One region of the Janthinobacterium sp. GW822-FHT07A03 genome, then DNA from elsewhere that is predicted to be linked to it. Evidence: predicted binding sites of a transcription regulator. Region 1 holds the regulator's gene; each other region holds the start of a gene.
What was found. The regulator sigma-54, encoded in region 1, starts transcription at its own class of promoters, with help from an activator protein. The targets are predictions, from matches to a motif close to TGGCANGNAANCTGCTTT.
Positions count from the first base shown of each region.

Region 2: a site for sigma-54 is predicted at 1,129-1,146, ahead of AC1RJW_RS27770 (circularly permuted type 2 ATP-grasp protein). Genes of this name have one in related genera too.
Region 3: a site for sigma-54 is predicted at 1,695-1,712, ahead of AC1RJW_RS07605 (EDSAP-1 family PEP-CTERM protein). Genes of this name have one in related genera too.
Region 4: a site for sigma-54 is predicted at 2,221-2,238, ahead of AC1RJW_RS20505 (PEP-CTERM sorting domain-containing protein). Genes of this name have one in related genera too.

Region 1 covers NZ_JBXAKW010000002.1:581,205-586,829, forward strand. Annotated here, with positions in the region: gene lptB (LPS export ABC transporter ATP-binding protein) at 1-447, shown strand, start outside; gene AC1RJW_RS08700 (RNA polymerase factor sigma-54) at 452-1,930, shown strand; gene hpf (ribosome hibernation-promoting factor, HPF/YfiA family) at 2,000-2,359, shown strand; gene AC1RJW_RS08710 (enoyl-CoA hydratase/isomerase family protein) at 2,498-3,583, shown strand; gene rapZ (RNase adapter RapZ) at 3,584-4,447, opposite strand; gene hprK (HPr(Ser) kinase/phosphatase) at 4,679-5,614, opposite strand.
Region 2 covers NZ_JBXAKW010000014.1:40,405-46,029, forward strand. Annotated here, with positions in the region: gene AC1RJW_RS27765 (sensor histidine kinase) at 1-1,052, shown strand, start outside; gene AC1RJW_RS27770 (circularly permuted type 2 ATP-grasp protein) at 1,182-2,636, shown strand; gene AC1RJW_RS27775 (alpha-E domain-containing protein) at 2,630-3,574, shown strand; gene AC1RJW_RS27780 (transglutaminase family protein) at 3,574-4,383, shown strand; gene AC1RJW_RS27785 (proteasome-type protease) at 4,475-5,353, shown strand; gene AC1RJW_RS27790 (alpha/beta hydrolase) at 5,462-5,625, shown strand, end outside.
Region 3 covers NZ_JBXAKW010000002.1:342,702-348,326, reverse strand. Annotated here, with positions in the region: gene AC1RJW_RS07620 (dodecin) at 520-726, shown strand; gene AC1RJW_RS07615 (hypothetical protein) at 742-1,053, opposite strand; gene AC1RJW_RS07610 (hypothetical protein) at 1,215-1,589, shown strand; gene AC1RJW_RS07605 (EDSAP-1 family PEP-CTERM protein) at 1,804-2,796, shown strand; gene AC1RJW_RS07600 (LytR C-terminal domain-containing protein) at 2,868-3,950, opposite strand; gene AC1RJW_RS07595 (type II secretion system F family protein) at 3,962-4,900, opposite strand; gene AC1RJW_RS07590 (type II secretion system F family protein) at 4,914-5,625, opposite strand, start outside.
Region 4 covers NZ_JBXAKW010000007.1:164,893-170,517, reverse strand. Annotated here, with positions in the region: gene AC1RJW_RS20520 (TetR/AcrR family transcriptional regulator) at 35-706, shown strand; gene AC1RJW_RS20515 (hypothetical protein) at 748-1,521, shown strand; gene AC1RJW_RS20510 (LOG family protein) at 1,532-2,077, shown strand; gene AC1RJW_RS20505 (PEP-CTERM sorting domain-containing protein) at 2,427-3,023, shown strand; gene AC1RJW_RS20500 (YgjP-like metallopeptidase domain-containing protein) at 3,119-3,631, opposite strand; gene AC1RJW_RS20495 (KGG domain-containing protein) at 3,768-4,166, opposite strand; gene AC1RJW_RS20490 (phasin family protein) at 4,215-4,727, opposite strand; gene purU (formyltetrahydrofolate deformylase) at 5,073-5,625, shown strand, end outside.

The sequences.
Region 1 (5,625 bases):
AATATCCGCGCCGTGCTGGAAATCCAGACCGTCGAAGGCCGTCCCCTGAAGAAGGCCGAGATCGAGGAACGGCTGGATAAACTGCTGGCCGACCTGCAGATTGAAAAGCTGCGCGAAAACCAGGCCTTGTCCCTGTCGGGCGGCGAGCGCCGCCGCGTGGAAATCGCCCGTGCGCTGGCCACCGATCCCCGTTTCGTGCTGCTCGACGAGCCGTTCGCCGGCGTCGATCCGATCGCCGTGATCGAAATCCAGCGCATCGTGCGTTTCTTGAAGGAGCGCAATATCGGCGTGCTGATCACCGATCATAATGTACGCGAGACGCTGGGTATCTGCGACCGTGCCTACATCATCAACCAGGGCTCGGTGCTGGCGTCGGGACGCCCCGACGACATCATCGCGAACGAGTCGGTACGCCGGGTCTATCTGGGCGAACACTTCCGCATGTGAGCCAATGAAACAATCATTGCAGCTGCGCACTTCGCAGCATCTGGCACTGACGCCGCAGTTGCAGCAATCGATACGCCTGTTGCAATTGTCTACCCTGGAATTGCACCAGGAACTAGAGCAGTTGCTGACGGACAATCCCTTGCTCGAGCGCCTCGACGATCCGCTCGACCGTTCGCTGCGCCTGCTGTCCGACGGCGCCCTGAGTTCCACGGCCGCGCCGGCCGAAGCGCCGCCTCAGCCGCCAGGCCAGGAGGCGCCCGCAACGCCGGCCGAAGCGGAAACGTTTGACGGCGAGGCGGGCGACGGCCCGGCCGCCGCGGATGGCGGCGACAGCGACTGGAGCGAGGCGAGCCGGGGCAAGGCGCCCGACGACGAAGATTCCCGTCCGCAACTGGAAGCCCATCACTGCACCCTGCGCGAGCACCTGATGGAGCAGATGCGCGTGACGGTGCTCGAGTTGCGCGACCGCGCGCTGGTCGAGCTGATCATCGACGCGCTCGACGACAATGGCTACCTGGAGGAGTCGCTCGACGACATCCTGGCGCGCCTGCCGGAAGAGCTGGAAATCGACGCCGACGAGATGCGCACGGCCTTGTCGCTGCTGCAAAGTTTCGATCCGCCCGGCGTGGGTGCGCGCAATGCATCCGAATGCCTGGCGCTGCAGATCAAGCGCCTGCCGCACGTCGCCATGGTGACGCGGCGCATGGCCCTCGTCATCGTGGAAAAGCACCTGGCCTGGTTTGCCCAGCGCGATTTCAACAAGCTGAAGAAAGCCCTCGATTGCGACGATGAAGACTTGCGCGAGGCGCAGACGGTGATTCGCCAGTGCAACCCGCACCCGGGCGCCGTGTTCGCCTCGGACGTGTCCGATTACGTGGTGCCTGACGTCGTCGTCAAGCGCGCGCGCAATGGCTGGCAAGTCACCCTGAACAACGACGTCATGCCGCGCCTGCGCGTCAACGCCATGTACGCCAACCTGCTCAAGCAGGGCAAGGGCGAGGGCGCCATGGGCGCACAGTTGCAGGAAGCCAAGTGGCTGATCAAGAATATGCGCCAGCGCTTCGACACGATCCTGCGCGTGGCGCAGGCGATAGTAGAAAGACAAAAGAACTTTTTCTCGCATGGCGCCGTTGCCATGCGCCCCCTTGTGCTCCGTGAAATAGCTGATACACTGGGTTTACACGAGAGTACTATCTCGCGGGTAACAACTCAAAAGTACATGCTGACCCCGCACGGCATGTTCGAGTTGAAATATTTCTTTGGTAGCCACGTCGCCACCGAAGCGGGGGGCGAAGCGTCATCGACGGCGATACGGGCATTGATCGTGCAACTGACAGGAGCAGAAGACCCTAAAAATCCTTTATCCGACAGTAAGATTGCGGACATGCTGGGGGAACAAGGCATGGTGATTGCGCGACGTACTGTTGCCAAATACCGGGAAGCATTGAAAATTCCGCCAGTGAGCCTGCGTAAGTGTTTGTAAGTTTTTTTCGGTTCCTCTGCGGGCCGGATAGGATGGACCGCACGAACCCGATCATCTTTAGGAGTGTGTATGAATCTCACCATCAGCGGACATCATCTCGAAGTGACACCAGCCATCCGTGAATACGTACAAACGAAGCTGGAGCGCGTGAAACGTCATTTCGATCAAGTCATCGATATCGCCGTGATTCTGACCGTGGATAACCTCAAAGAGAAAGAAAAACGTCAAAAGGCCGAAGTCAACCTGCGTCTGAGTGGCAAAACCGTCTATGTGGAAAGCCTGGCGCAAGACCTGTATGCCGCGATCGATGCCCTGATCGACAAGCTCGATAGGCAAGTGATGAAATACAAAACCAAAGTGCAAGGGCACGGTAAAGAGGCGATCAAGCATCTGCCAGACAACTCGGAAGAAGAATTCGCCGCCGCCTAAGCGGCCTGCGACTTTCAACCGGTTGTGATCAACTAAGGGCGCACATCTTGCGCCCTTTTTTGCGCCTGGACCTTTTGAACGCAATCTTCCTCGCGCAGGGGCTAGAATGTTGGCACTTTCACTTCTTTCCTGCCTGCCATGAGCGACTTCGTCCAGACCTCCATCCGCCACCGCACGGGGCACATCGTGCTCGACCGTCCGAAAGCCTTGAATTCCCTGTCGCTGGAGATGGTGCGGGCCCTGAGCGCGGCCTTGCTGGCCTGGCGCGACGACCCGCAGGTGGACGCCGTGGTGATCCGCTCCAGCAGCGAAAAAGCCCTGTGCGCGGGCGGCGACATCCGTTTCTTTTATGATGCGGGCCTGGCTACGCCGCAAGGCGGCAGCGCCCAGCTGGAAGATTTCTTTACGGAAGAATATGCTTTAAATCATGTAATTCACTTCTATCCGAAACCGTATATCGCCGTCATGGATGGGGTGGTGATGGGCGGCGGCATGGGCGTGGCACAAGCGGGGCCCGGCAACCGCCTGCGCATCGTCACGGGCCGCACGCGCATGGCCATGCCGGAAGTCAATATCGGCCTGTTCCCCGACGTGGGCGGCAGTTACTTTTTGTCCCGCCTGGCCGGCCAGCTGGGCCTGTACCTGGGCTTGACGGGCTTGACGATCAACGCGGCCGACGCCCTGTACACGGGCCTGGCCGATGTGTACCTGCCCGAGGCGCAGATGGGGGCGCTGCTGGCCCTGTTCGAGTCCACGCCGGGCGAGGCCTTGCCGGTCGCCATCAAGGCGCTGGCGGCGCCGTTCCAGTCCGAGGCGGGCGCTTCCCCCCTGGCCACGGCACGCGCGGCGCTGGACCGCCATTTCAGCGCGGGTTCGGTGGCGGCCATCATGGCCTCGCTGGCGCAGGACGGCAGTGCGTTTGCGGGCAAGGCGCTGGCAGCCATGCGCCTGCGCTCGCCCTTGATGATGTGCGTGACCCTGGAATTGCTGCAGCGCGGCGCCCACCTGGGCGTGGCCGACTGCCTGCGCATGGAACGCAGCGTGGTGCGCCACAATTTCGAACATGGCGAAGTGCTCGAAGGCGTGCGCGCGCTGGTGGTCGACAAGGACAATGCGCCGCGCTGGAACCCATCAAGCCTGGACGAGGTCGATGCCGGCATGGTGGCGCGCTTCTTTGCCCCCGTCTGGCCGGCGCAAGCGCATCCGCTGCGCCACCTCGACTGATTAAGAACGCTCGCGGTGGCGCAGCACGACCCGCTCGTTGGGGCCGAAGTATTGCGCCAGCCGCTCCGCCATGTACACGGAGCGGTGCTGGCCGCCCGTGCAGCCCAGAGCCACCGTCAGGTAGCTGCGGTTGTCGGACTTGAATGACGGCAGCCATTTCTCGATGAAGGCGCGGATGTCGGCCAGCAGTTCCAGCGCGCTCGGCTGCGCGTCGAGGAAGGCGATCACGGGCGCGTCGCGGCCGTCGAGCGGGCGCAGCGCCAGGTCGTAATAGGGATTCGGCAAGGCCCGCACGTCGAAGACGAAATCGGCATCGAGCGGCACGCCCAGCTTGAAGGCGAACGATTCGAAGAACAGGGTCAGCGGCGCGCGTTCGGAGGCGACGATATCCTTGATCCAGGCGCGCAGTTTGTTGGCGCTCAGTTCCGAGGTATCGATCACATGGCCCAGCTGCTCGATGGCCGACAGGCGTTCGCGTTCTTCCGAGATGCACTCGATCAGGGTGCGGCGGCTGGCCGGATTCTGGTTCGGACGCAACTCGTGCGACAGGGGATGGCTGCGGCGCGTTTCCGAGAAGCGCGCCACCAGCGAATGCGTGGTGGCTGTCAGGAACATGACCTTGACGTCATGTCCCTGGTCGCGCAGCAGCGCGACATTGTGCGGCAAGCTGACGAGCGACTCGGCGCTGCGTGCATCGACGGCCACGGCCAATTGCGGCGTGCCCTCGTCAAGCAAGGTTTGCACCAGGCTCGGCAGCAAGGCCGGTGGCAGGTTGTCGACACAATAGTAGCCGGTATCTTCCAGCACATTGAGCGCGACGGATTTACCGGAGCCGGATATTCCGGTGATAAGGACGATATGCATAGCCCGATCATACAATAAAGACCGGCACTGCGCTCCCGACGCAATGATCTTTACAAATTATTGCAATTTTGAATGTAGTATTGGTTAAGCAAAATCGTCCCAGCAGGAACTTGTTCTACCAATCAATTAATTTCCACTCAGGACAAGGCGTTGGTGCAGCAGGGAATTCACGCAGCATGGCTGCGTGCCTGCACAACAGTCCGCCCTTGCAAGGGGGAACTCCACTGCAGACTAGTCACCGCTCATTGCCAAACGTTGCCGTTCCATAAATTCCTGCAAGGTATCGATGCCGCGCAGCTGCAAAATCGTGTTGCGCACGGCCGCTTCCAGCAGGACGGCGATATTGCGGCCGGCGGCGACGGGGATGACGACCTTGCGCACGGGCAAACCCAGCACGTCTTCCGTGGGGAACAGGAAGGGCAGGCGCTCGACTTCTTCCTCCAGCGCGTTGCGGCGCACCAGGTGGACGATCAGTTTCAGACGCATCTTGCGGCGCACGGCCGTTTCGCCAAAGATAGCCTTGATGTCGAGCAAGCCCAGGCCCCGCACTTCCAGCAGGTTTTGCAACAGGGGCGGGCAGCGGCCTTCGATCATGTTCGGCGCGATGCGCGAGAATTCGACCGCGTCGTCGGCCACCAGGCCGTGGCTGCGCGAAATCAGCTCCAGTCCCAGCTCGCTCTTGCCCAGTCCCGAATCGCCCGTGATCAGCACGCCCACGCCCAGCACGTCCATGAATACGCCATGCATGATGATGCGCTGCGCCAACTTTTTCGACAGGTAGACGCGCAGGAAGTCGATCACTTGCGCGGCCGGCAGCGGGGTGGAGAACAGGGGAATGTTTTGCTCGTCGCAGATGGCGAGGATGTCGGGCGGCGTTTCCAGACCTTGCGCAATGATCAGCGCGGGCGGACCGCCGGCGATCAGTTCGCCGATCACGTGGGTGCGCGTGTTGACCTTCAGGCGTTGGTAGTAATTGATTTCCTGGTGGCCAAAGACCTGGATGCGGCCCGGATGGATCAGGTTCAAGTGGCCCACCTGGTCGGCGGCCGACGAGACGTCGCCGGAGATCAGGCGCTCGCCGCCGGGGAAGCCGGCGAACCAGCCCAGTTGCAGACTTTCACGATTATCGTCGTACAGGCGTTGTATCGTCAGCGGCGTTTGCAACATGGCAGTCTTCT
Region 2 (5,625 bases), on a different contig from region 1:
GGGAACAGCGCGTGCGCACCAGCGTGCGCGGCGCCGACCAGTTGCTCACGCCCATACTCATCAATACCTTGCCGGCCTTTTTCGACAACCTGGCCGAGGCCCTTACCCCGGGCCACCCGCGCGAGAATGCCACCAGCAACAGCAACGTGCCCGCCGTACATGGCAATGAACGGGCGCGCATGACCAATTACGGGCCGGAACAGGTGATCCAGGAATACCAGATCTTCCGCGACTGCTTTGCCGAAGTCGCGCATGAGTCCGGCATCACCCTGCGCAGCAAGGACTGGCAAGTGATCAACGAATCGATCGACTCGGGCATCCGCGAATCGATACGCGAATTTACCAGCATGCACGAAAGCTTCCGGCGCCGCATGGCGGCCGGCCTGTCGCACGATATGCGCAATCCCCTGGCCGTCATCAGCACCAGCGCCCAGCTGCTGCTCAGGCCGGCGGACCCGGAACGGGTGGTATTGCTGGCGCGCAAGATTGCCGAGCACAGCAAGCGGCTCGACAGCATGATCGAGGAATTGCTCGATGGCCTCAGCTATCATCAGGGGCAGCAGTTGCCGCTGGTACTGAGCCAGTTCGACGTACTGCCGCTGGTGCACGCCGTGGCCAGCCAGGTCAACCTGCAGCGGCCCGACAAATGCCAGGTCAGCGGGCAATCCGTCGTCGGCTGGTGGTGCGAGAATTCGCTGCGCCGCGCGCTGGAAAACCTGCTCGGCAATGCCATCAAGTACGGCGACGACGCGCCCATCAGCGTGCACGTGGAAGCGGTGCACGAACGCCTGATCCTCACCGTCCACAATAGCGGACGACCCATCGCGCCGGAACAGGCGGAACGCATCTTCGACTACCTGCGCCGCGAGAACAACTGCCCCGCGCCAGGCTGGGGCATCGGCCTGCCCTTCGTGCAGAGCGTGGCCGAAAGCCATGGCGGCAGCATCGCCGTCGACAGCGCGGCCGAAACGGGCACCAGCTTCATCTTCGACGTGCCCGTCGATTGCCGTCCCTTCGTCCCGCCCGCAGACTTCCCCAAGAGTGACAGCTAGCGCACCAAAGCGGTGCGAATGACGGTTTTTCGCCACAAAAGTGGTCATTTTTTACATACTTTCGGGTGTGCGGCATTGGCACGCTTCCTGCTGAGCTATAGTCAGACACGGCTCAAGGGAAATCACAACATGGCAAATTTTTTCAATGAAATGACTGCAGATGAAGTGGGTACGGACAGCAAGGTACGTGAACACTATCGTGAATTCAACAACTGGCTGGAACAGCAATCGCCCGAGACCATCGCCCGCAAGCGGGCCGAAGCCGACCTGACCTTCCGCCGCGTCGGCATCACGTTTGCCGTCTACGGCGATGATGCCGGCACGGAACGCCTGATTCCGTTCGACACCATCCCCCGCATCATCCCCGCCGCCGAATGGGCGCAGATGCAGACGGGCCTGGTGCAGCGCGTGCAAGCCTTGAACATGTTTATCCATGATATTTATCATGAGCAAAACATCATCAAGGCGGGCATCATTCCCGCCGAGCAAATCTACAAGAATGCCCAGTACCGCCCGGAAATGCAGGGCATTGCCGTCGCCTCCGACATCTATGCGCACATCGCCGGCGTCGACATCGTGCGCGCGGGCCAGGGCGAATTCTATGTACTGGAAGACAATTTAAGGGTGCCATCCGGCGTGTCCTACATGCTGGAGGACCGCAAGATGATGATGCGGCTGTTTCCGGAACTGTTCGCGCGCAACCGCATCGCCCCCGTCGACCATTACCCGGACATGCTGCTCGACAACCTGCGTTCCGTCGCGCCCATGGGCATCGATGACCCCACTGTCGTCGTCATGACGCCCGGCATGTACAACTCCGCCTACTTCGAGCACGCATTCCTGGCCCAGCAGATGGGCGTGGAACTGGTGGAAGGCAAGGATCTGTTTGTCAACGACAACTCTGTTTACATGCGCACCACGCGGGGACCGAAGAGAGTCGACGTCATCTACCGCAGGGTCGACGACGATTTCCTCGACCCGCTGGCCTTCCGCTCGGATTCCTCGCTGGGGGTGCCGGGCCTGCTGTCCGTGTATCGCGCGGGACGGGTCACCCTGGCGAACGCCATCGGCACGGGCGTGGCCGACGACAAGTCGATCTACCCGTTCGTGCCCGACATGATCAAATTCTACCTGTCGCAGGAGCCGATCCTCAACAACGTGCCCACGTACCAGTGCCGCAAGGCGGCCGACCTGTCCTACGTGCTGGCGAACTTGCCGAAACTGGTGGTCAAGGAAGTGCATGGCGCGGGCGGCTACGGCATGCTGGTGGGGCCGGCGTCTAGCCTGGCGCAGATCGAGGATTTCCGCCAGCGCCTGCTGGCCAATCCGGGCGGCTACATCGCCCAGCCGACCCTGGCCCTGTCCGCCTGCCCCACGTATGTCGAGGCCGGCATCGCGCCCCGTCACATCGACCTGCGTCCGTTCGTGCTGTCCGGCAAGACGATTTCCATGGTGCCGGGCGGCCTGACCCGCGTCGCGCTGGGCGAAGGCTCGCTGGTGGTCAATTCATCGCAAGGGGGCGGCACCAAGGATACCTGGGTACTGGAAGCCACATCCGCCTTTGCAGGAGAAAAAACATGCTGAGCCGCACTGCCGATCATTTGTTCTGGATGGCCCGCTACACGGAGCGGGCGGAAAACACGGCGCGCATGCTCGACGTCAACATGCAGACGTCCATGCTGCCCCAGTCCGAGCAGGACGCGGAACAAGGCTGGCGCGCCACCCTGGGTATTTCCGAGCTGCAAAGCGCGTACGACCACAAATATGGCCGCTTCCATACGCGCGACGTGCTCGACTTCATGGTGCGCGACCCGAACAACCCCTCGTCCATCCTCGCCTGCCTGACGGGCGCGCGCGAAAACGCCCGCGCCGTGCGGGGGACCTTGACGACGGAAGTGTGGGAAATCCAGAACGCCACCTGGCTCGACATGCAGAAGCGCCTGAAAAGCAATCTGCTGGAAACGGACCCCAGCGCCTTCTTCGAATGGGTGAAATACCGCTCGCACCTGTCGCGCGGCGTCACTTTAGGCACCATGCTCAAGGACGAAGCCATCCACTTCATCCGCCTGGGCACCTTCCTGGAGCGGGCCGACAACACGGCGCGCATCCTCGACGTGAAGTTCCACGGCGCGCGCGACACGTCGAAAGACATCACACAGCGCGACTTTTACTACTGGGCGGCCCTGCTGCGCTCCGTTTCCGGCTTCGAAATCTACCGCAAGGTGTACCGCGACGTCATCACCCCGGCCAGGGTGGCGGAATTGCTGATGCTGCGCGGCGACATGCCCAGGTCGCTTTTGGCCTGCATGGATGACGTGGTGGAAAATCTGAAGCATATCCGCAACGACGTGTCGGCCGATACGGAGCGTTTTGCGGGCAAATTGCATGCGGAACTGAAATTCGGCCATATTGACGACATCATGAAGGCGGGCCTGCACGTGACCCTGACGGAGTTTCTGGAAAACATCTATGAGCTGGGCAACCGGGTCAGCCGCGACTTCCTCGTTCCCTTGGCGGCCTGATGCAGCTCACCATCCGCCACGAAACCCACTACGCCTACAGTGCGCCGCTGGCCTACACCATCCAGCAGCTGCACCTGACGCCGCGTATCGAGCCGCAGCAGCGGGCCCTGTCCTGGCAAATCAGCACGCCGGGCCAGTGCCACGCCTATACGGATGCCTACGGCAATCTGTCGCACATGCTGACGATTAACGGCAGCCATCAGTCGCTGAGCCTGGTCGCGCATGGCGTGGTGGAAACCATCTACCCGCACAAGGGACGGCTGAACCTGGTCGACACCCTGTCGCCGCTGTTGTTTACCATGCCGACGCCGCTGACGCAGGCCAATCCCGCCATCGTGGAACTGACGGCCGCCAGCCTGCCGGACCGCCGCGTGACGGCCGGCACGGGCCATCTGCTGCGCCTGGCCGAGCACATCGTCGGCCAGGTGGCGTATGAAAGCGGCGCCACCATGGTCACCACCACGGCCGGCGACGCGCTGGCCCTGGGGCGCGGCGTGTGCCAGGACCATGCGCACCTGTTCCTCGCCTGCTGCCATGCCTGGGGCATCCCGGCCCGCTATGTGTCCGGCTATATCGATCCGGGCACGACGGGCCACGCGGCCAGCCATGCCTGGGTCGACGCCTGGACGGAAGACACGGATTTCGCGGGCTGGGTCAGCATCGACGTCACGCATGCGCGGCTGATGACGGATGCGTATTGCCGCCTGGCCATCGGACGCGACTACGATTCGGCCGCGCCCGTGCGGGGCGTGCGCCAGGGCGGTGGCACGGAAACCCTGCACGTGGACGTGCAGATCGTGCCCGTGTAAATGGGCAGGAATGAGGCTGGCCGGGGCTTGCGGCGGATAGCCTGGCCCCGGCTGGTGTAGAATGCTCCCCCTTTTGATTTGATTTACGACAATGACTTATTGCATAGGCATGCGCCTGAACGAAGGCCTGGTCTTCCTGTCCGACTCCCGCACCAACGCCGGCGTGGACCAGGTGGGCACCTTCCGCAAGATGAGCGTATTCGAGAACCCGGGCGACCGCATGCTGGTCCTGATGACGGCCGGAAACTTATCGATCTCGCAAGCGATCCGCCAGATCGTCTCCGAACACGTCGATGCGGACGGACGCAGCATCTGGAACGTGGCCAGCATGTACGATGCGGCGCGCATCGTGGGCGAAGCCGTGCGCACCGTGCACCTGCGCGAAGCGAAGGCCCTGGCCGACTGCGGCATCGATTTCAACGTCAGCATCATCCTGGGCGGCCAGATAGGCGCCGAGCGCTGCCGGCTGTTCCAGGTGTATTCGGCTGGCAATTTCATCGAATCGCACGATGAAAACACGTATTTCCAGATCGGCGAAGCCAAATACGGCAAGCCCATCATCGACCGCGTCATCAACCCGTTCACGCGCCTGGACGAAGCGGCCAAATGCGCGCTCATTTCCATGGATTCGACCCTGCGTTCGAACATTTCCGTCGGCTTGCCGCTCGATCTGCTCGTCTACGAGACGGGCAGTCTGGCCGTCACGCGCTTCGTCACCATCGATGAAAAGAACCAGTATTTCCGCATGATCCGCGACACCTGGGGCGAGCAATTGAAACATGTGTTCGAAGGCATCGTCGATCCCGTGTGGAATGCGGCGCCGGAAACCACGACGAACGTGCTGTCGTCAAGCAACATGAATAGCAAGCCCGTGCGCGTGGCCATCCCCGAGCACGTGAGCCGCGGCGGCCTGACGGTAGCGCCCCTGCAATCCTTGGCGCAGCAGTTCAGCGACGACAAGCAACATTGATCTGCCGCGCACCGCCTGCGCGCGGTGCTGGACAAGTCGCTTTCCGCGTGCTTTTATGGCAATATGGGTTGACATTTAATTCATATTGATCAGAGAGGCAGGTAGCGCATGGACTTGATCACTTCCGCCGTCGTCGCGGCCATCGGACATGGCGCGCCCGGCCACGCGCCGGAAGCCGTCGCCAGCCATTACCAGCGCCTGAAGCTGGCCATCGCCAAGTTCGACGGCGCCGCCGCCATCCTGGCCGCCATCGCCGCGCTGGAGGCCGAGCC
Region 3 (5,625 bases), 240 kb from region 1:
TCCGCTGCGCTGGCTGAACTAAACGCTTGAAAAACTGCCCACCTGCCCAAACCGTCAGCTCGACTCCCTGCTGCCATTTGCACATGCTACCGTAGCCTGAGCATCTTTGCCAGGTGGAGTGGCTGGCTGCTTACCGATCAACTGGCGGCTCACTCAGTGCCCCTTGAGTGTCCCGTTTATGTAAGCTGAACTCGCAAGTACATGTTTTTATGCAAGTTAAATTTACACAACTGAAGATTAAGTGTCATCCGTTGCCCGCTTCGAAACCGGTTATCGCACCAGAATTCAGTTTTCTATTCGTACTCTTGCGGGAGACTGGTGACAACCATTAAAACGCGTTGCCGTCCATGCAATAACTCATAATCAACCGAAGCCGCTGCGTTGATCGAAAGCTATGTCACTCGATGCGTACGCATTGCTGCACCGCGCAATGACTATCAGCACGTTTAGGCGCAAGATGAGCACGTGCTTGCGCAAAGCAGGCTCCCGATGTCTGGCTTGCCTACCTGGGGAAATATCATGTCCGCACACACTTACAAGCTGATCGAACTGGTCGGCACATCGACCGAAAGCAGCGATCAGGCGATACGCGATGCCATTGCCAAGGCGGCGCTGACGGTCAAGCACATGGACTGGTATGAAGTGACGGAATCGCGCGGCCATATCGTCGATGGCAAGGTGGCGCACTTCCAGGTCACGCTGAAGGTCGGCTTCCGGCTCGAATAGCGTACTGCGGCGCAGTCACCGCCGCCCGACCGTTCCCCGGCTCTCCAGCCACTCCCGGCCGCCGGCCTCCAGCGCGGCCTCGATCACCTTTTCCGGCAAGCTATATACCGTTGCCCAGCTGGCGCGGCCGTCCTGCGTGTTGGCGGGAAAGCTGTGCGTCTCGATGGGCCAATGGTATTTGCGTTTCAGCGCTTTCACGATGGCGGCCAGCGAGACGCGGCCTTGCAGCGGTTCGGCGCCGGACTGGTCGCGGTTCGACAGCAGCACGGCCAGGACCTGGCCGCGGCCCGTGCGTGCGCCGGGGAAGGTGGGGGTTTTGTTTGCCATCGCCTATTCTACCGGGCAATGATGGGGCCAGAGGCGATGTGCCGCACCTTTGATATGGCGCAAGCGCCGCAGCGGCGTTGCGGCCACGATGGGCACTTCGCCAGGTGTGCCGGCGCCCCTCCGGCAGCCTGGGCTTGATACCAGGGGCACAGGAGAACATCATGCACAGCCTGAACATCCACGCCATGCAATGGCAGCCCGTCGCCGATATTTCCGCCGTCGATCCGCTGCTGCCCGACGACCTGGCCTGCTTTCGCGAACTGCGCGACGTGCTGCAGCGCTATGGCGCGCTCGACCGTTTCGGCATTTCCCTGATCCACCGCCATTTCGACATCGCCGACGACGAAGAGCTGATGGAGTATACGGATGTCGAACACCGCACGCTGACGGTGAAACCTGTCAAGAAAAGCGACATCGACTGGCAGCACACGACGATTACCAACTGGAAATTGACGGAAGGCGAGGAAGTGGCGCGCATCGGTTGCGGCTGCGCGCGCAATTCGGGCGGCCACCTGGGCTATCACCGCGGTACCTGAGGCTGGCCGGCGCGGCCCGCCAGGCGGCGTCGGCCTTTCTTACACTTTGCCCTCTCCAGCTCAGCCGCTTTGCGCAAGTGTTTGATTCAATATGCTTTTTTTGTGTGGCACGCAAGCTGCTTATCACTGTCTACGAGATGAATCCAGGCAAGCCATTCTGGATTCTTTGTCCCCCCCCCGGATTTTCCGAGACTGACTACGATAAGAGGCTGCGATGAACGTCGATCACACACGAAACAGGACCCTGGGCTGGCTGGGCGCACTGGCGGCGGCGAGCCTGCTGGCCAGCGGCCAGGCGCAGGCCGGCGCGTACGGCCTGGCCGTCAACGAATTGAACAATTTCCGCATCACCACCAGCGCCGGCGCGCTGTCGCTGGCGGGCGCCAACCGCAATGCCAGCGACAGCGCCTTCTTCGAAGGGGGCGTGGCCGTCAATCCGCGCGCCGTCAATACGGGCCCGGCCGCCAATGCCGACGTGCTGCAAGTGTGTTCGGGCGGCGGCTGCAGCGGCTTGCCGCAAAACCACTACGCACCGAGCCCCAGTGCCCCCCTGGAATTCGCGCGCGGCGATGCGCACGCCTTCGGCAACATGCTCAACGGCACCGGCTCCACCGTGAGCGCCGTGGCGGAAGCACAGCGCAACACGGTGGGCGCCGCCACGGCCACGGCTGGCGACACGCTCACCGGCTCCGTCAACCTGACCCTGTCGAGCGCCGGCTTCATCACCTTCAGCTTCATGGGACGGCGCGACCTGCGCACCAGCGTGACGACCATGGGCGACAAGTCGAACGTGTCGATCATGGATATTTTCAATATCTCATGCAATACCGCCAGCCCCGTCGGCTGCCTGTCGAATGCGAATGCCGATGGCGTGATCTTCCAGTTTGCACCCGATGGCAATGCCAGCAATGGCAGCGACGTCAACGGCAACCATACGGTCGGCAGCCTGGACCCGTTCAGCCTGAACATGACGGCCGGCACCAACGATCCCGCCACCGGACGCACGTTCACGAATGGCTTTGCGATGTTTTCCCTGACGTCGAATTTCGCCCTGCCCGCCGGCAGCTATACCTTGAATTTTTCCAAGTCCACGCGCACCGATATCGTCGTCATCGATCCCCTGGTCGTACCGGAACCGGGCACCCTGTTCCTGCTGGGCACGGGACTGGCCGGCCTCGCCTTTACGCGCCGCCGCCAGCCGAAATAAACACCGGCAAACTCAAAAACACGCGGCGCCCGCCAAGGCGCCGCGTGTTTTTTTATGCCGGCCGCGGTGTACTAACCAAGCCGTGCCAGCGCCCGGCGGGCCAGCTGCAGTTGCTGCAGATAATAGCGGTGCAGCATGGCCGGGTCGCTCAGGTCGCGCCCCAGTACCAGGCGCAGCTCGCTGGCAGGGCAGTCGGCGGCCTGGATCTGCACCTGGGTCTGCACCTGCGTTCCCAGCTGGCGGGCCAGCTGGCGCGCCGCCTGTTCCTGCGCGGGCCGGTATTCGACGCGCGTGCGCGCCACCTGGAAGCTGCCTGCATTGGCCAGGCGTACCACCTGCACGGGCGTGCCGGCCAGGCTGCGCGCCAGCGCGGCGGCCAGGCCAGGCACGCCGTTGCCGTTCACAATTTCCAGGCGCGGATGCGGCGCGGCAGATACAGGCACAGGCGCCGCAGGCAGCGACGCGCTAACGGGCTGGCTGCGCACCACCGCCGGCACGCGCCGCAGCTGGGCCATGCCATCGCTCTGCGTGATCTCCACGCGCGCCATGGCGAGCGCATCCGGCACCGGCGCGGACGCGGGCGCAGGCTGCGGCGCCGCCTCGCCACGCAAGACGGCCATGTCGCGCTGCATATCGTGTTGCAGCAAGCTGGCCGCCTGGTGCCGCATGACAGCCGCGCGCTCGTGCTGTCCCAGCCGTTCCAGCACTTGCGCCAGGTGCTGCCAGGCCAGCGCATGGAGCGGATCGAGCAGGCACGCCTGTTCCAGCACAGTCAACGCTTGCGCATCGCGGCCGCTTAAATAATAGGCATGGCCGAGATTGCTGAACAGATAGGCCTGCTGCGGCCGCGCCATGCCCGCCTCCTGCGTCAGCGCCTGCCACTGGGCGATGGCGGCAGCGTGCTCGCCGCGCTGCGCATGCAGCACGGCCAGGCCGTTGCGCGCGTTCACGTGGCGCGGCGCATGGCGCAGGGCTTGCTCATAGGCCGCTTGCGACGCAGGCAGGTCGCCCCGCTCGAAATGCTGGCGTCCCGCCACATAGGCGGCATCGGCGTCAGGCCACTGCGGCACCGGTGCATGGGCCAGCTGCGTGGTACAGGCGGCCAGGCCCAGGCAGGCGCAGGCGGCGGCCAGGCGGGAAAGCGTCAAGCGCATGGTGACTCCTTTCAGCGGCTGGCCATGGCCGGCACGAGCACGCGATAGACTTCGATCACGGCCGGCCCCATGAGCACCAGCATCAGGGTGGGAAAGACGCAAAAGATCAGCGGGAACAGCAGTTTCAGGGCAATCTTCGCTGCCGCCTCCTCGGCCAGCAGGCTGCGCTTGCCGCGCAGGTTTTCCGAATGCACGCGCAGCGAATCGCCCATGCTGGTGCCGAAGCGTTCCGACTGGATCAGCATGGCGACGAGGGTGTCGACGTCTTCCACGCCGCTGCGCAGGGCCAGGTTGCGCAGCGCCTTTTCCTTGGAAAAGCCGGCGCGCATTTCCATCAGCACCAGTTGCAATTCCTGCGCCAGCACCACGCTCTTGATATGGATTTCGCCCGATACCTTCACCAGCGCGCGCTCCAGGCTCAGGCCCGCTTCCACGCACACGGTCAGCAAGTCGAGCGCGTCGGGGATGTTTTCAAAGATGTCGCGCTGGCGCCGCTTGGCCGTGCTGGCTAGCACCAGGTTGGGCAGGTAATAGCCGACGGTGGCGCTGACGCACAGCAGCAGCAACAGCACGCTGCGCAGCTGTGCCGCCATGGCGCTGGCCGCATACAAGCCCAGCACGGTGGGAAACAGCAGGGCCAGCACGGTTTTCGCGGCAAAATACAGGGCCGGCGCGCTCGCCTGGCGCCAGCCCGCGTTCATGAAGCGCGTGCGCAGCGGCGAGCGCTCCCAGCCCTCTTCCGGCAGCGACAGCTTGCTGAACGGCTGCGCCACGCGCACCACGCGCTCCACCCAGCCGGTATCGGCCACCGCCTCGCTGGCGGCCGGCGCCATGGTGCCGAACAGGCGCTGGCGCAAAGTGCCGGGAAAGAAGATCAGCCACGCCAGCAGGGCCAGCGCCACCACCACGGCAAAGACGATCAACAAGAACAGCAGTTGTGCACCGCTCATGCCACCTCCAGTTTTATATCCTGATACGTATCACATTGCGCATCCAGACGACACCCAATGCCACCATGCCAGCCGCGTACCACAGCAGCTTGATGCCGCTGGGATCGGTCCACAGCAGGCGGATGTATTGCGGGTTGACCAGCGCCATGACGCCGATCATCACCACCGGCATCAGCCCCAGCACCCAGGCCGACATGCGCCCCTCGGCCGACAGCACGCGCACCTGCCCCAGCAGTTTTAGCCGGGCGCGGATGATGCGCGCGATGCTGACCAGCACCTCGGCCAGATTGCCGCCCGATTCGCGCTGCACCAGCACGGCGATGACGAGGTAGCGCAAGTCCGTCAGCGGAATGCGCGCAGCCAGGTTTTGCAGCGCCTCGTTCATCGGCACGCCGTAATTGATCTCTTCGTGCGCCATCTTGAATTCGCCGCTGATCGGCTCATTGAGTTCATCGCCCACCATCTGCAGCACATTCGAGAACGAGTGCCCGGCGCGCAGCGCGCGGGCCAGGAAATCGGCCGCTTCCGGCAGTTGCGCCTCGATCTTTTTCAGCCGCGCCGCGCGCGCGCGCAGCACGCACAGGCATGGTGCGCTCGCGGCGCCGGACAGCAGCAGCACGGCGCCGGGCAAGGGCATGGACCAGGCCAGCAACAGCAGCAAGGCCGCCAGCAGCAGGGCGCCGCTGCCGCCCAGGAACTGCGCCACCGACCAGGACAAGCCCGAT
Region 4 (5,625 bases), on a different contig from region 1:
ATGCTTGAGGCAGAACACAGAGAGATTGCCCGCCATGCTACAAAAAGCACCACGCCGTACCCGCGAACGCATCCTGGAGTTGTCGCTGCGCCTGTTCAATGAGTTTGGTGAGCCGAATATCACGACGACCGTGATTGCGGAAGAGATGAACATTTCGCCGGGAAACCTGTATTACCACTTCCGTAACAAGGACGACATCGTCAACTCGATCTTCGTCCAGTTCGAGGCGGAAATCGAACGCATCCTGACCGTGCCTGACGGGCGCCGCTCGAATATCGAGGACGTCTGGCTGTACCTGCACCTGATGTTCGAACTGATCTGGCGCTACCGCTTTTTCTACCGCGACCTCAATGATTTGTTGTCGCGCAACCGCAAGCTGGAATTGCACTTCAAGCTGATCCTGGCGCACAAGATCAAGGTGGCCACGCAGCTGTGCGAAGATTTGCGCAGCGAACAGTCGCTCGAAGCATCGGACATGGAAGTCGCTGCGATGGCGACGAATATGGTGGTCGTTGCCACCTACTGGCTGTCGTACGAGTACGTGCGCAACCCGCGCAAGTACAGCGAGCAGCAATCGATGTCCGATGCGCTGGCGCGCGGCTGCTACCAGGTGCTGTCCCTGATCGGACCCTATTTGCGCAATGAAACACATTTGCTGTTTCGCAAACTGTCGGAAGAGTATGTGACCAAACTCAAGAACGACTGACGCGGCTGCTGGCGCCACGTCGTCATTTACAGGAGAGAGAGATGGCCTGGAAACAATTCCCCTATCCGGACGCAGCATATGTCTACACGCCGCACACCCTGGAAGCGGCCTGGTCGCGCCTGCATGCGGGCGATGTGGAACCGTTTCCCACGCACCCGGCGCTGCTGCAAGCCTGGCTGGCCTTCCATGCGGGCGACTTCGAGCGGGCCGTGAAGCTGGGCCTGGCTGTCGGCGTGCCCGGCTATGCGGTGGCGCATAAGGCGACCTGCATCTATGCCACGCACCTGGAAGTGGACGACAGCCAGAAACTCGACATGTACGAGGAAGTGGCCGAGCGCTGCGAGCGCCAGCAGAGCGAGCAGCCGGACAATCCGGCCGGCTACTACTGGCATGCCTACAGCCTGGGCCGCTATGCGCTGGGCACGTCCGTCGTCAAGGCCCTGGCGCAAGGCATGGGGGCGCGCGTGCGCAATAGCCTGGACCGCACGATGACGATCGCGCCCATGCATGCGGAAGCGCATATCGCGTTTGGGATTTATCATACGGAAATTATCGACAAGGTCGGCGCCATGATCGGCGGCCTGACCTACGGCGCCAACAAGGAAGACGGCTACCAGCACTTCAAGACGGCGCTGGCCCTGACGCCCCATTCGGCGCTGGCGCACAGCGAATATGCGCGCGCGTTGAACATGCTCGACGGAAAGAAAAAGCTGGCGGAAGCGCTGGCATTGTATGAAAAGGCGGCCGAGTGCGTGGCATTGGACGCCAAGGAACGCCTCGAGGTCGAGGCGGCGATCGATGAATTGAAAGGATAGGAATACCGTGATCAAGGCTTTATGTGTGTACTGCGGCGCCAACGCGGGCGTCTCGCCGGACTATGCCGTGGCGGCGCGCGAACTGGCGCGCGTGCTGGTGGCGGAAAATATTTCTCTCGTGTATGGCGGCGGCAAGGTGGGCCTGATGGGCGTGATCGCCGATGAAGTGCTGCGCCTGGGCGGAGAGGTGACGGGCGTGATTCCCACCCAGCTGGTGGAGCGCGAAGTGGGGCACATGGGCTTGACGCGCCAGTTCATCGTGAAGGATATGCATGAGCGCAAGGCGATGATGGCCAGCCTGTCCGACGCCTTCATCGCCATGCCCGGCGGCTATGGCACGCTGGAAGAGCTGTTCGAGATGCTCACGTGGGCCCAGCTGGGCTTGCATGCCAAGCCCATCGGCTTGCTCAATGTCGACCGTTTCTATGATGGCTTGATCGCTTTTGTGCAAAACGGCAAGGAGCAGGGCTTCATCCGCCCGCAGCACGCGGCGTTCCTGAATGCCGACGCCGATCCTGCCGCGCTGGTGCAGCGCCTGAAGGAGTGTGCGCCGTAGCTCCATCTTTGCCTGGCCGTGCGGGTGCCGCCAGTCAACACTTTTCCTGTCGCTTGAAGAGAGCCATGCACTGTGCGCTGCATGGCTTTTTTATTTCCGCACGGGAAAATTGATCGGGCTTGGTGACTTAATTAATAAAAATATGGCTAGAATATTGCTTCTGTAGCATGTTTTTTTGAAAATGAAGATGCTTTTTAGGCATTGGTGTGGTCTACTGGCATGGTTCAAAAGTTAGGAATATCGGACACCGACGAGCGTTGTACAGACTCCCAAAAAAAGGTGCCGATCCGTTTCAAGTTGCCACAGCCACGCTACTTCATCATCTCGAAAGGATGCTATTTTGAAACCTATGACCCTCTTGCGAGCGACCGCTGTCGCCGCCATTCTCGCGGCCTCCGCCAGCGCCCAGGCACAAACCACCACCATCGGCTTCGATGCCCTGGAACAACCGGGCTACTTCGGTTCCGTCTTCAACTCCTATTCCGAAGGCGGCTACAATTTCGACAGCAGCTTTCTGGGCCTGTTGAGCTCGGCACATCAGAGCAACTTCGCCTATGCGGGTTCGGCCGGTCTCGGTGCGACGCCCCTGTCGACGACCACCCTGAGCCGTGCCGATGGCGCCGCTTTCTCGCTGAGCTCGATCAGCCTGGCCGACTTCGTGAGCTTGCCGGGTTCCTTTGACGTGACCTTCGTCGGCCATCAGGTGGGCGGCGGCACGGTGACCCAGACCTTCAGCCTCAATGGCAGCCATAACTTCAGCAATTACACGTTCACGGGTTTCGATAACCTGCTGTCGGCCTCGTGGAAAGAGGGCGCCTTGCATACCTTCCAGGTCGACAATATCGCCGCCAGCGTGAGCGCCGTGCCGGAACCGGCCACCTACGGCATGCTGCTGGGCGGACTGGGCCTGCTGGGCTTCATGCTGCGCCGCAAGAACGCCGCCTGAGCCTGATCATGGCGCCGGCCATGCCGGCGCATCAGTAAAAATGCCGCCCAGCGGATACCGGGCGGCATTTTTACGTGGACGTCATGAACAGGACTTCATGACCACAGGCGCTGGCCAGACAGGTCGAGCTGGGTCAGGTACAGGCGCACGTCGAATTCGTACTGGTGGTATTGCGGTTCCATATACGTGCACAGCTTGTAGAAAGCCTTGTCGTGCTGCTTTTCCTTGACGTGTGCCAGTTCGTGCACGGCGATCATGCGCAGGAATTCCAGCGGCACTTCCTTGAACATGGTGGCCACGCGGATTTCATGCTTGGCCTTGAGCTTGCCGCCCTGCACGCGCGAGATCGAGGTATGCAAGCCCAGCGCATGCTGGATCACGTGGATCTTGCTGTCGAACGCCACTTTGTTGATGGGCTCGGCATTGCGCAGGAATTCATTCTTCAAGTCCTGCACATACTGGTACAGCGATTTGTCGTTGCGCACGTCGTGCGCGTTCGGATAGCGTTTTAACAACACTTCGCCCAGCTTGTCTTGCGCGATCAGTTGCTGCACTTGCGCTTGCGTTTGTTCGGAATAGGCGCTCAGGTATTTCAGGGATGGCTGCATGCGGGGAAGGGCGGGGCGTGGCGCGGAGGTGTCGGTAAGGCGAGAATGTACCATACCGCCGCGCCACGCGCTGCGCCAGCCCTTGCACGGGGCGGCCAAGCCCCGTGCCTTGCTGCGTCAAGCCGCGCCTGCCCGGTCAGCCCTTGTCGTCCTCGTCCTTGCCGCCCTGCCGGCCGGTGCGGCCCTGCTCGCTGCCGCCGCTGCGCGCCGCCGTGCTGCTGCGGCTTTCATTGGCGCGCTGGGCCGATTGCCGGCTTTCGCCGCCTTTCCTGCCGATTTCCGCCATGTGTTCGCGATTGCGGCTGACGGCTTCACCGCCTTTCTGCCCGGCCCGGCGTGCTTCTTCCGAGTCGAATTCATGCGCCGTGCCCTTTTGATGGGCTGCCTGGCCGCCCTTGCTGGCAATTTCGCGTTGCTGCTGCTCATTCATGGCGGCGAAACCGCGCTTGCTCGTGCCTTTGGCGCTGCCCGATTCGCTGGCTTTCTGGCTGCTGCCAGCGCCTTTGCCCTGTTCATTACCTTGATTGCTAGCCATGTCGCTCTCCTTGCTGTCGAGTGGGGGTCAAGTGGTCCATGCAGGCGCTCAATGCGCCTGGTCGGATTGCCTGTTGGTATCGTGGCTGCGGCCAGCGCCGTCGCGGTGGCCCGTGGCGTGCATTTTTTCGATCATTTCACGCTGGCGCTGCGTGGCTTTTTCCGTTTCCTCGGCCGTCTTGCGCACCACTTCGTCAGCGAAGGCCACGGCCGTGCGGCTCGTTTCGGGCAGGTGGTTCTCTGCCGTGCGGTTCATCTCGACATTGGCGCTGGCGACGAGATTGCCGAGCTGCTGCTGGTATTGGTGCAGCTTGTTGCTGCTTGGCTGCAACTGGCCAGCGGCCAGCGACATGAACTCGCCCGTGTCGCGTGCCCCCAGCAGTTGCTGGCTGGCGTTGCTCCACTCCTGCAGCAAGTCTTGCGCCAGCCGCAGATGCAGCTCGCTCAATTGCTGCGCCGTATCGAACATCTTGCGCGATAGTTCCGTGGCGAAATTGCACTGGGCCTCGAGATGGGACTTCAGGGCGGGGCTGAGACTGGGGAAAATACTGTTTGTGAACATGTTCTACCTCAATGAAAAACTGATCCAGAAAACATCCGGTGCACCGGATGCGGCGTATGGTGAAACAAGCAAAGGGATAGACGCCGGATGGCGTGCCAGGTTCCACGCCAGGTACCGGTTTGGCGCGAGAATGGGGCCCTGCAGGCGGAAAAACGCGATGACTTTGCGCCAGATCAAACGAACGTCAATCAGCTTGGCGCCACCGGCAGCCATGTTGCTTGTGCGGAAAATGCAGGTTTACAGGCCCGGCCGTGCGACAATAGCCGGCTCGCGGCAGCGCAGCCGATGGCCGGCGCGCGTGGCTGAGCCGAGCATAGCCCTAAATTTTTGCCTTATTCCGCGACCATGACGCATCCCGAATACATCCTGACCCTGTCCTGCCTGGACCAGCGCGGCATCGTGCACCGCGTCTCCGGCTTCCTGGCCGAACACGGCTGCAACATCCTCGATTCCGCCCAGTTCGGCGACCAGGAATCCCAGCTGTTCTTCATGCGCGTGCATTTCGCGCTGGAAGACGGCGCCGTCAGCGACGCCCAGTTGCGCAGCGACTTTGCCGACTTGTCGCAAGTCATGCAGCTCAATGGCCAGTTCCATGGCCAATTGCACGATGCGCGCGTCAAGCCGCGCGTCATGCTGATGGTGTCGAAGATCGGCCATTGCCTCAACGATTTGCTGTTCCGCTACAAGAGCGGCTTGCTGAACGTGGAAATCCCCGCCATCGTGTCGAACCACATGGAGTTCTACCAGCTGGCGGCCAGCTACAATATTCCCTTCCACCACCTGCCGCTGGCCACCGGCGCGCCGGAAGCGGCCAAGCTGGCGCAGGAAGCGAAGATCATCGAGCTGATGGACACGCACAAGATCGACCTGGTGGTGCTGGCGCGCTACATGCAGATCC